DNA from 2 places in the Paenibacillus phoenicis genome. Region 2 is predicted to be linked to the other one. Evidence: predicted binding sites of a transcription regulator. Region 2 holds the regulator's gene; the other holds the start of a gene.

Region 1 (5,215 bases), 710 kb from region 2:
ATGGTTGTCCCCAACTGCTGGGCAATGTTGCCCATCGGGATTTCGTATTGTACGATCCCCGGCATGTAAGCCGACAGGGCAAAATGACCGGCCATTAACATAAAGCCAACGCCCAGCCCGCCGAGAACGCCGCCCAGGACAATGACCCGGCGGCTTTCGGTATGGCTGCCGATCGGCACGAGCACCGCCTGAGCCATGGACAGGTTAAAGGCTGCATACATCAGCGGCGACGCCCAAGCTGCGATCAGCGGAGTATCCGTCTCCAACGTCAGGAAACGGGCCGCCCCCGGCGAGCCCGCGGTATTTATAATGATCGCGAGCGAGAGGATCAGCATCATCGGCACCACGATGGAGTTTAACTGCAGCACTCCGTTGATTCCCCGGCCTAGCAGCAAATAGGTAGCAATCAAAGTGATCCATAGGCCTGTCTGATAATGCAAGCCCAAGTGTTCCATAAAGACGGAGCCGGCTCCCGCCAGCATCACGCTGTTGACGCCGATGAGCACGATCAACGTAAATATGCTGAGCGCACTGCCGATCCGTTCGCCAAACAAGCGGCGGTTCAGGTCTTCATAGGAAGCTGCTTTAATGCTTCGAGCGAGCAGCATCATTTTGGTGCCAAGCCAAACGAACAGCAGCGTGGACAACAGGATCGTCAATACGCCCCATTTGCCGTACCGGGTGAAAAACTGGAGAATTTCCTGTCCCGTCGCGAAACCGGCGCCAACGACGGTGCCGATGTAGGTGAAGGCGATCTGCAGAACTTTTACGGCATTTTTCATGGTTTTCCCCCCGGTTCTTGTGCTATATATAGTACAAGGTATGTTGTCCAAGAACTGGACATGACTTAAAACCTATAGGTCGTCCAAAAAGTCATCTTTCGAGCGCGGCAGGTTTGCTCGCCGTCAATGTAACGGAACTGAGAGACGTTATTCGCCGGAGAATGGGACTATTCAGATTCTAACGGAACGAGCTGACCTTATTTGGGACAAATTCAGCTGATTGACCGTCAAAATGGTCCAATAAGGCCTCTAGGTTCCGTTAGCGCGGGAAATAGCCGGGAAATGGGCAAATAAGGGCCGTACGTTCCGTTACGCCCAGCCGCACACCGCTCCCGCATGAACTCGAAATCTGACTTGTTGGACGAAGCTATAGATCATGATCTTTGGAGGAAATGATATGGAATTGTTAAAACAAAAGATCGTCGAGCAAGGGGTCATCGTCTCGGACCAAGTGCTGAAGTTGGACGGGCTGCTGAACCATCAGGTGGATCCGCAACTGACGATGGAGATGGGCAAGGAATTTGCCAGACGGTTTCGCGACCAAGGGGTTACCCGCGTCATTACGGTGGAGTCGTCGGGGATCGCGGTGGCGTTTGCGACCGCTTATGAGTTAGGCGTCCCGCTTGTATTTGCGCGGCGGAAGAAAACGCTGCTGGCCGAGCCGGACATGCTGTGCGAGCGTGTCCCTTCGTTTACGAAAGGAATCGTGACGGACATTCTGGTGTCACGCGATTTTCTTGGGGAGAACGACCGGGTGCTGTTCATTGACGATATTATCGCGAATGGCGACGCAGCCCGGGGATTGATCCGAATTATTGAAAGATCCGGGGCGGAACTGGTTGGAGCGGGAATCGTCATCGAGAAATGCTTCCAGCCCGGAGCCCAGGCGATTCGGGAGCAGGGGATCCGTCTGGAGACGCTGGCCCGCATCGCATCGTTGGAGGGCGGACAAATCACGTTCGCTGACTGAGGACAAACGGGCGAAGAAAATGCAGCCAAATTACGGTTAATCCTTTGCAGGCCTCCGTTTTTTCGCTATAATGAGGATTACTAGGGAGAGGAGGCTAAAAGAATGGGGAAAGAATTGGCAGTAGACGCGGAGTTTTTTCTTTCGAAATTGTCCGAAGCGAAGGTAACTTTTGAACGTGCCCTGGATTGCAAACATACCGAGTTTGATGACCTTTATCCCTATATGCTTGAACATCCCCAGTTTTTCTGGTACAAACGCTATGTAGCATGGTCGCAATTGTTAACGATAGCCGGGCTGTGCCAAGAGCTCGATGTGCCTTGGAAGGAACAGTTCAGCCCGCAACAAGTAGGGTATTTGGAGCAAAGAGTCATGTCGGCCAAAGTGCTTGATTTCTGGTTTGAAACGAATGACAGCAGGGAGCACGCTTCGCGATAATCCCCTGCGCAAGGTCCAAAGCGACCTGATACTGTCCGGTGCTGCACCGGCTGCTTAAAGCATTCAAAATGATCGAAGTCCCGCTGGTTCGCCGGCGGGGCTTTTTCTTGCATTTCCCTAAGGCGAAGGATGGACGGGACCTGCAACTGTTGTATAATGATTCCCAGGAGGTGGGGTATCCGATGATCTCGGATGAATTATTGGACCAATACCGGCTGTCCGGAGAAAAAATACGCGTCGTACGCGACGGCCTTCCGGAAAACGACGTGCGGGGAATCGTCGTAGCTTGGGACGACACGCATGTGTTAATCCGCAAACCGAACCGCAACGTGGTGAAGCTGGACCGCAATTACATTTATCAGCCTGCGAAAGAGCCTAGAATTTCGCCGGTGGATTAAGATATGAGGGAAAAGGGGAACTTAAGGAAGGAGATGTGCCTTGAGGTTCCCTTTTTCCATGCGTTCTCTCCGGGACGAACCTGCCGCCTGGGCGGTTCCGTTCAAATAAGCGCGCATCCGGGAGGATACCTCCTGTTGCAGGCCGGCCCACAAAATCCTCATCTTTCCGCGATAGCCCCGGCAACGGTATTCCGCCTGAATGCCGTTCTCATCCTGGTGAATGCGTTCGATAGCGATGTTCCGCTCGCGGAGATTGCCGTGGATTTCCGAGAGAACCAGCGCCGCTCGCCGCTCGCCGTTGCGGATGAGTTCAACGTAAGCTTCGGGGCTCTTCAGCAGCCCGCTTTGCTCGAGAATTCGGGCGTCCCTTTGAAATACTTTTTGCAAAAAACCAAGCAGCAACGCGCTCTTGATCAGCGCGAGTTCCTCTTCCTTAATGCCGGGAACGGCCATAGGTCAACACCTCTTTATGCGAACTTATGTTCTTATCATAACCCAATAGATTATTTTTAATCAAGGGGGCTTATCCGAAAGTTGGGCATTGACTTTTTTGGGTTGGACGTGGTATGATCTATCTTGTCGCTGCAAAATATGATTTTGTACGATACCGATTATGCGGTCGTGGCGGAATTGGCAGACGCGCACGGTTCAGGTCCGTGTGGGCTAACCCCCCGTGGAGGTTCGAGTCCTCTCGACCGCATTGATTTTAACGAAGAAGAGCTTTTGATTTGCCTTTAGGGTGAATCAGGAGCTTTTTTTGTTTCATTTTGTGGGGAATCGCGTTGACAAATCGAAAAAGCTAGCCTAATATCGATTTAAACTTAAACGTATAAGTTATAGAGCTTAATCGTTTAAGTTGAAATTGTCTATCGAAGGGGTGACTAGGAATGGGAGCGAAAATCGTCACACTTGCCAACGTGCACTCCAAGCTTTTGGGGAATTCGCGGGAGGTTTACGTCTATTTGCCCCCTTCTTATGCGGAGTCGAAGAATCGTCGGTACCCGGTGCTTTATGCGCAGGATGGACAGCATATGTTTGCGTCCGACGCGAAGGGAGATTCGTGGGAAATGCATCAAACGGCGGAGCGGTTAAGCCGGGAAGGCCGGATGGAAGAAGTGATTATCGTAGCCGTCTCGTCCATTTCGGATCAACGGGGCTCGGAGTATTTTCACAATCATCCGGGAGTTCGGGAAGCTTTCCATACGACCTGTAAGGGGGAGTTGTACGAAAGGTTTCTCATCGAGGAGCTGAAGCCGATGATCGATGCTAGGTTTCGTACTTTGACGGATCGGGAGCATACGGCGATCATCGGTTCGTCCGCGGGGGGACTTGTCTCGTATCATATCGCGTTTCGCCGGCCGGACGTATTCGGGCAGGTGGCGATCCTGTCGCCATTTCTGGTGCATGCGGTGGTGAATAAGCAAGGGGACGGTACGAACAAACAGGAGCCGCTGATCGAACAAAAAGTATACCATTCCTTCCCGGTGAAACCGCCGTCGTTGCGTGTTTGGGTCGATATCGGAGGAGCGGAAGGGCTTATCATGCCTCGTCACGTACGGGCGTTTGTGGATGAAATGATCGAAAGCGGCTTTACGCCGGGCGAGGATTTGATGTTTTTGCTCGACGAGACGGCAGGCCACTCCCAAGCCGATTGGGCAAGACGGTTGCATCGTCCGCTGATGTATCTGTTTGGCGAGATTGGACGCCCTTGCAGCCTGAGGCTGGCCGGGAGAAGGCAAGTCGGGCTAGAAGGATACCGGGTTCGGCTGTATCCGAAGGTGACCTATGACACGGGCTTCGAAATGAGTTTACTCACGGCGGAATATAAGGTGGACTGTCCGGAAGTGTTGACGGTGGGATCCAACGGCTTGATTGTTCCGCTAGCCTCAGGGAAGGCCGACGTAGCGGTTCAATTCGGCGGCCTTACAGGAACGGCAAACATAGAGGTGATTCCGGAATTATCCGATCACGTGCAGGTCGAAATCAGCGTGACCGTTCCTCCGTCTACCCCGGCGGATGCTCAAATCCATGCGGGGTTCGAAATCCCGAAAGTTCGGGACGGTTTCTACCAGGGAAGCTTTTTGCTGCCCAGAGATCTGGCGTTTGATGTGAAGGTATCCCGGGGCTTTGGTTGCCATGAGCGCAGAAAAACGAGTCGACGCTTCGACACCTCCGAGCCGGTTCGTCTGCATTTCAATGTGGAGGAATGGGAGGATGATTCAACTTCCTGATTCTATGCGGGACAAGTCAGTAGCAGTTGCCTTCAGGGATATGCTGTCATCCTACCAGAGTGCTAGTGAATCGATGAGGTGTTAGATGTGAAAAAAGCAACGATGAAAGACATCGCCCGTGAAGCGAAGGTTTCGGTGGCGACGGTCAGCTACATTTTAAATAACGTAGACAACCAGAAAATTACGGAAGAAACGCGTTGCCGAGTGTTGGAAGCCGCGAATAAGCTGAATTATATCCCAAGTCTTGCGGCACGTTCGCTTGTCCGGGGTAAATCCGGCATGGTAGCCTTGCTCTTTAGCCGCGGCGAGCGGGACGGGGTATGGAAGCAGCTGTATTACGGCAGGTTGGCCGAACGGATGGAAGCGCTCTGCAAGCAGGCAGGTTATCACCTGCTCGTG
Region 2 (5,215 bases):
TCATTATATGGCCGGCATTCTGAAGCATGCCCGCGCATTCGCCGCGATCACGAACCCGACCGTGAACTCTTATAAACGTCTCGTGCCTGGGTATGAAGCCCCTTGTTATGTGGCTTGGTCCTCGAGTAACCGCAGTCCGATGATTCGGATTCCGGCTTCCCGCGGTCTCAGCACCCGGATCGAAGTGCGTAACCCGGACCCGGCTGCTAACCCATACTTGGCTCTGGCCGTTATGTTGAAAGCCGGACTGGATGGAATTAAGAAAGAGCTGCCGCTGGTTGATCCGGTTGACCGCAACATCTATGTGATGTCTGAAGAAGAGCGGGTGGAAGAAGGCATCCCAAGTCTGCCAGCCGACTTGAAAGAAGCGCTCGGCGAATTGCTCCGCAGCGAAATTATCAGCGAAGCGCTCGGAGATCATGCGCTGACTCACTTCTATGAACTGAAAGAGATCGAATGGGATATCTTCCGGACCCAAGTTCATCAATGGGAACGCGATCAATATATAACGTTGTATTAATCGGTGTTAACAAGCCAAGCCAGCACCCGGCAATTCAAGCGGGGTGCTGGCTTTTTTTTATTGAAACGGATGATGAATGAATAACAGTTTTTGGATTTCGAAACCATGCCATGATTTATCCTGAATTGGGACAACTTATAGGTATAAATAAGGAGGTTAATGTAGATGACAGTAACCGAATTAAAAAGATACCAACGTCGGCGCTATCGGTTAAAGCAATGGTGGATCACGGAGCGTTCGGGGCTAGGCTGGGGCACACGCGGTCGCCGAGACAAAAACGGCTACCATCCCGTGAGCTTCCTGAATCTCGAATGGGAATAGGAGGGGGAAGTCATCAAGTTCTCTAAAAGTAAACGAGGACGAAGCCGATGTCACCCCATCGCTTCGTCCTGCTCGGATTTCGTATCTTCGTTTCGCCTTCTATTAAGGAAGAGTTCGGATTAGTGCAGGTCGCGGAACAAGCCGATGACCTTGCCCAAGATGGTTACATGTTTCAAACGAAGCGGTTCCATCGTCGAATTCTCCGGCTGCAGGCGAATATGGTCACTTTCTTTATAGAACGTCTTGACCGTTGCCTCGTCATCCTCCGTCATGGCCACAACGATATCACCGTTGTTCGCCGTCTGCTGTTGGCGGACAATCACATAATCCCCGTTATGTATTCCAGCTTCGATCATGCTGTCGCCAACCACGGAAAGCATAAAGATGTCACCATCAGCTGCATAGTGCTCTGGCAGCGGAAAATAATCTTCAATATTCTCTGTCGCTGTGATCGGCACGCCTGCGGTGACCTTCCCAACAATAGGAACGCGGGTCACGCTGTGCGCAAACAAATTGTAATTCTCCGATTCCTCTTGACCCAGCAATTCAATGGCGCGCGGTTTCGTCGGGTCGCGGCGGATGAAGCCTTTCTTCTCCAGACGGTCCAAATGGCCGTGAACGGTGGAACTGGAAGCCAATCCGACGGCTTCACCGATCTCTCGGACCGAAGGAGGATATCCCTTAGCGCGTACTTCGTTGCGAATAAACTCAAGAATGGCCTGTTGCCGGCTCGATACCTTAGACATTTACGGATCAACCCCATTTAGTAACGTTTGGAAAAATTATAACATAGAACTGCCGTTCGTACAAACATTAGTTCTAAATAGTTTGGGAGACGAGAACTATTTCCGAAAAAAACAGGAACAACTGTTCGAAAAAACTATTGAATCAAACAAGTGTTCGTGTTATATTGATTACATTAACACAGAACACTTGTTTGGAGTGATGGTGAAATGTTGAGATATAGTTCTTATCAAAGCATCTATGAACAACCTTCTTTTCGTCGCCCTGTGAAGAGAAGTTTACATATGAACGTCTTCCTTAAGAGTAGATTGTCCAAAATGGCCCTGCTTTTAATCATCTTCAGCATCACATGTACTGGAATGGTACAAGCCTTTGCTGCTTCTTCGGATAGCTCTGAGGGAGCAAATCGGCCGGAATATGTCGTGGTTATGCCAGGGGATACGTTATGGGAAATTGCCGTGGCACATAAGCCGCAGGGCCTGGACACAAGGGTCTATGTTCAGAAGCTGATCCGGACGAACGGGCTGAGCAGCAGCGAGATTCAAGCCGGGGATACGTTGATGTTGCCGAGCAGATAATTGATGCTTACAAAGATCATGATCAGAGGTTTACCGATTCATTCGAACAGAGCTTGTTCCAAGGTATTCCGGCAGGGGTTGCCGCGCCTTGACAAGCTCTTTTTCTCATGTCAAAGTAAGAATTAATGCCCTGTGAGACATCATGGGAAGCATAGTATATAAAGAAGCAGGTGGAATTATGGATATTGATGCTTTGGTTAAGCGGATTAACGAGCTGGCTCGCAAAGCGAAACAAGAAGGATTATCGCAAGATGAGATCTTGGAAAGAGCCCAGCTTCGGGAAACGTATCTGCAAAACGTTCGCAGAAATTTTCGGCAACAGCTCGAGTCAATCGAGATTGTAGATAAATAGGGAGGAACAGGTATGGGGTCGTTTGACCGAAAAGTAGAACGCAATCAACGAAGAATGTATAAGAAAGGCAAAGGTCCCAATGTCGGACAAGGGACGCGGAACCCTCGTACTTCGCTTGGAGCAAATGGGGAAGGCGACGTATTTAAAGGGCGGAATTTCATTTTGCCTACCGCCTTGGTTCTGTTAGCTCTGCTGTATGCCATCGTCGGGTTGATCGGTAATACAGAGGAAGTGAACTCGGTATTGTTCTGGGCGACGATCTTTTTGTATTTCGTACTGGCCCTGGTGATCTTCCTGCGTAAGCCATATTTGCGCGTGAACAAGAGCTGGCTGTACACTTCGAAGTTTAACCGCGACCGGATGCTGGATGCCGGTAACATCAGTAAGATCAAGGTGAGCCGGAACAAAATCGTCATTGAACCGAAGACGCGGGAACCGAAGTGGGTGTTCTACCGCACCCGCAACCGTTTTGATACGGAAGCGATGGCTGCGCGCCTGCAGTTGTATGCTGACACCCATCATGTGAAGCTGGAGAAGGAATAATCCTTTTACAATACACTTGCGATATGAATGGAGAGGGTTGGGACGAATGACGATCAAGGCGGTATGTTTTGACCTGGATGACACGCTGCTCTGGGATGAACGGAGCGTAAAAGAAGCCTTTGCTGCAACGTGTGAAAGCGCTGCGTCTAAGATTAATGGATTAAACCCCGAGCAATTGGAAGAAGCCGTACGCCGGGAAGCGCGGGGGCTGTATGAATCCTACGAAACGTATCCTTTCACGACGATGATTGGAATCAATCCGTTTGAGGGGTTATGGGCGACGTTCTCTGCCGGAGAACAACCGGAATTCCGTCAGCTGGAGCAGTTAGCTCCAACCTATCGCAAGGAATCCTGGCGGCGCGGTCTGCTTGCGCTTGGCGTTGATGACGAGGAGCTGGCCGGCGAATTGGCGGAACAGTTTGGACGCGAACGGCGTGCCCGGCCTCATGTGTATGAGGAGACCTTTCAAGTGCTGAAGGAATTGCAAGGCAAGGTGAAGCTGCTATTGCTCACGAACGGCTGTCCGGCATTGCAGCAGGAGAAGCTGGACGGAGTGCCTGAGCTGGCGCCTTATTTTGATGAGATTGTGATCTCCGGAAATTTCGGCAAGGGGAAACCGGACCCGTCCATTTTCCGGCATGCTCTGGAACGGTTAGGGATTCAATCGAATGAAGCGATCATGGTCGGCGATAAGCTGACGACGGATATCAAAGGTTCGCTTAGCGTGGGGATGACGGCCGTTTGGATTAATCGGGACGGCAAAGCGCTTACCGGCGATATCCTACCGGATTATGAGATCAAACATTTGTCCGAACTCCATGGCCTTTTAGAGAAATTGGCATAACGCGAGTTTGGATTGAAGCAAACAAGCAGTGAGGCATTCTTAGGCGGTGGAAGGAGGGAATCTGAATGCGAATCAAGGGAAAAACCGGGCTGCTTGTAGCCATCGTGCTTGCGTTCATTGTTGTCGCGGGATGCGGCCGCAGTGAATCGCCGTCTGCTTCAGCGGTGGATACGTCACTGGAGCCGATTCAAGTCGAGCTTGACGTAACGCCATCCGCAGCCAAAGCTGGTGAACCGGTAACGTTTACGGCCAAAGTGACCCACCACGGCGAGAACGTGGACGATGCGAAGGAAGTCATGTTCGAATTTTGGAATACGGCGGACGATAACGCGAAGCACAATCAGGTCAAAGTGAAGAGTGCCGGTAACGGAACCTATGTGCTGGAGCATACATTCAAGGAGCCCGGGACTTATGAAGTGATTTCCCATGTGACGGCTCGCGATCAGCACTCCATGCCTTCGAAGCAATTCACGGTGGAATAAGCTGACAACTGAATCGGTGGTCATCTGTAAGGAAGCTGCTGTTCTCCTTTTGGAGAAGGCGGCTTTTTCATTATTATGTCCTCCTAATGAGGCGAATTTCCGAACTTTTAAAGATAAGGATTTCTAGGTTGTTCGGATTTTAATTCGGGGATGACCGATGGGAGAACAATATCTTAAATTGGGTACAGAGCTTGGGAGTTTTCGCGGAACTCTCTTTTCTTCAACGCTTTATTCTGTTAAACTATATTCTAACGTTTTACGGGAGGGACATGAACATGAGTAAACCAAGCCTGCTCGAAAGAATGAAAGAACGAATATTGATCCTCGATGGCGCCATGGGCACCATGATTCAGCAGGAGAACCTGACTCCAGCCGACTTCGGCGGTGAAGAGCTGGACGGCTGTAACGAAATGCTCGTGCTCACCCGTCCGGATGTGATCCGTGGCATCCACGAGAAGTATCTCGCAGCAGGTGCTGATTTGATCGAAACGAATACGTTCGGCGCGACATCCGTCGTGCTGGCTGAATACGATATTCCGCATAAGGCACGTGAAATCAATATGGCTGCGGCCAAGCTGGCGATTGAAGCCGCGGAAAAATACAGTACCCCGGATCATCCGCGCTACGTGGTGGGCATCTTGGGACCAACGACCAAGACATTGTCCGTTACCGGCGGCGTGACGTTCGACGAGTTGACGGCCAGCTATGCAGAGCAAGCAGCGGCATTAATCGAAGCCGGCGTTGATGCGCTGATGCTGGAAACTTCACAGGATACGCTGAACGTGAAAGCAGGGAGTATCGGAATCAAACAGGCTTTTGCTGAAACCGGAA

What was found. The regulator LexA, encoded in region 2, represses DNA repair genes until DNA is damaged. The targets are predictions, from matches to a motif close to CGAACATATGTTCG.
Region 1: a site for LexA is predicted at 3,058-3,071, ahead of U9M73_RS03350 (YhjD family protein). Genes of this name have one in related genera too.

The regions. Positions count from the first base shown of each region.
Region 1 is NZ_JAYERP010000001.1:706,488-711,702, forward strand. It holds gene U9M73_RS03330 (YkvI family membrane protein) at 1-782, opposite strand, end outside; gene U9M73_RS03335 (xanthine phosphoribosyltransferase) at 1,180-1,752, shown strand; gene U9M73_RS03340 (hypothetical protein) at 1,855-2,187, shown strand; gene U9M73_RS03345 (hypothetical protein) at 2,370-2,585, shown strand; gene U9M73_RS03350 (YhjD family protein) at 2,607-3,038, opposite strand; tRNA gene U9M73_RS03355 (tRNA-Leu) at 3,201-3,285, shown strand; gene U9M73_RS03360 (alpha/beta hydrolase) at 3,473-4,816, shown strand; gene U9M73_RS03365 (LacI family DNA-binding transcriptional regulator) at 4,904-5,215, shown strand, end outside.
Region 2 is NZ_JAYERP010000001.1:1,412,008-1,417,222, reverse strand. It holds gene glnA (type I glutamate--ammonia ligase) at 1-520, shown strand, start outside; gene U9M73_RS06645 (hypothetical protein) at 686-841, shown strand; gene lexA (transcriptional repressor LexA) at 961-1,587, opposite strand; gene U9M73_RS06635 (LysM peptidoglycan-binding domain-containing protein) at 1,903-2,163, shown strand; gene U9M73_RS06630 (DUF896 domain-containing protein) at 2,342-2,515, shown strand; gene U9M73_RS06625 (hypothetical protein) at 2,528-3,058, shown strand; gene U9M73_RS06620 (HAD family hydrolase) at 3,105-3,902, shown strand; gene U9M73_RS06615 (FixH family protein) at 3,968-4,384, shown strand; gene metH (methionine synthase) at 4,660-5,215, shown strand, end outside.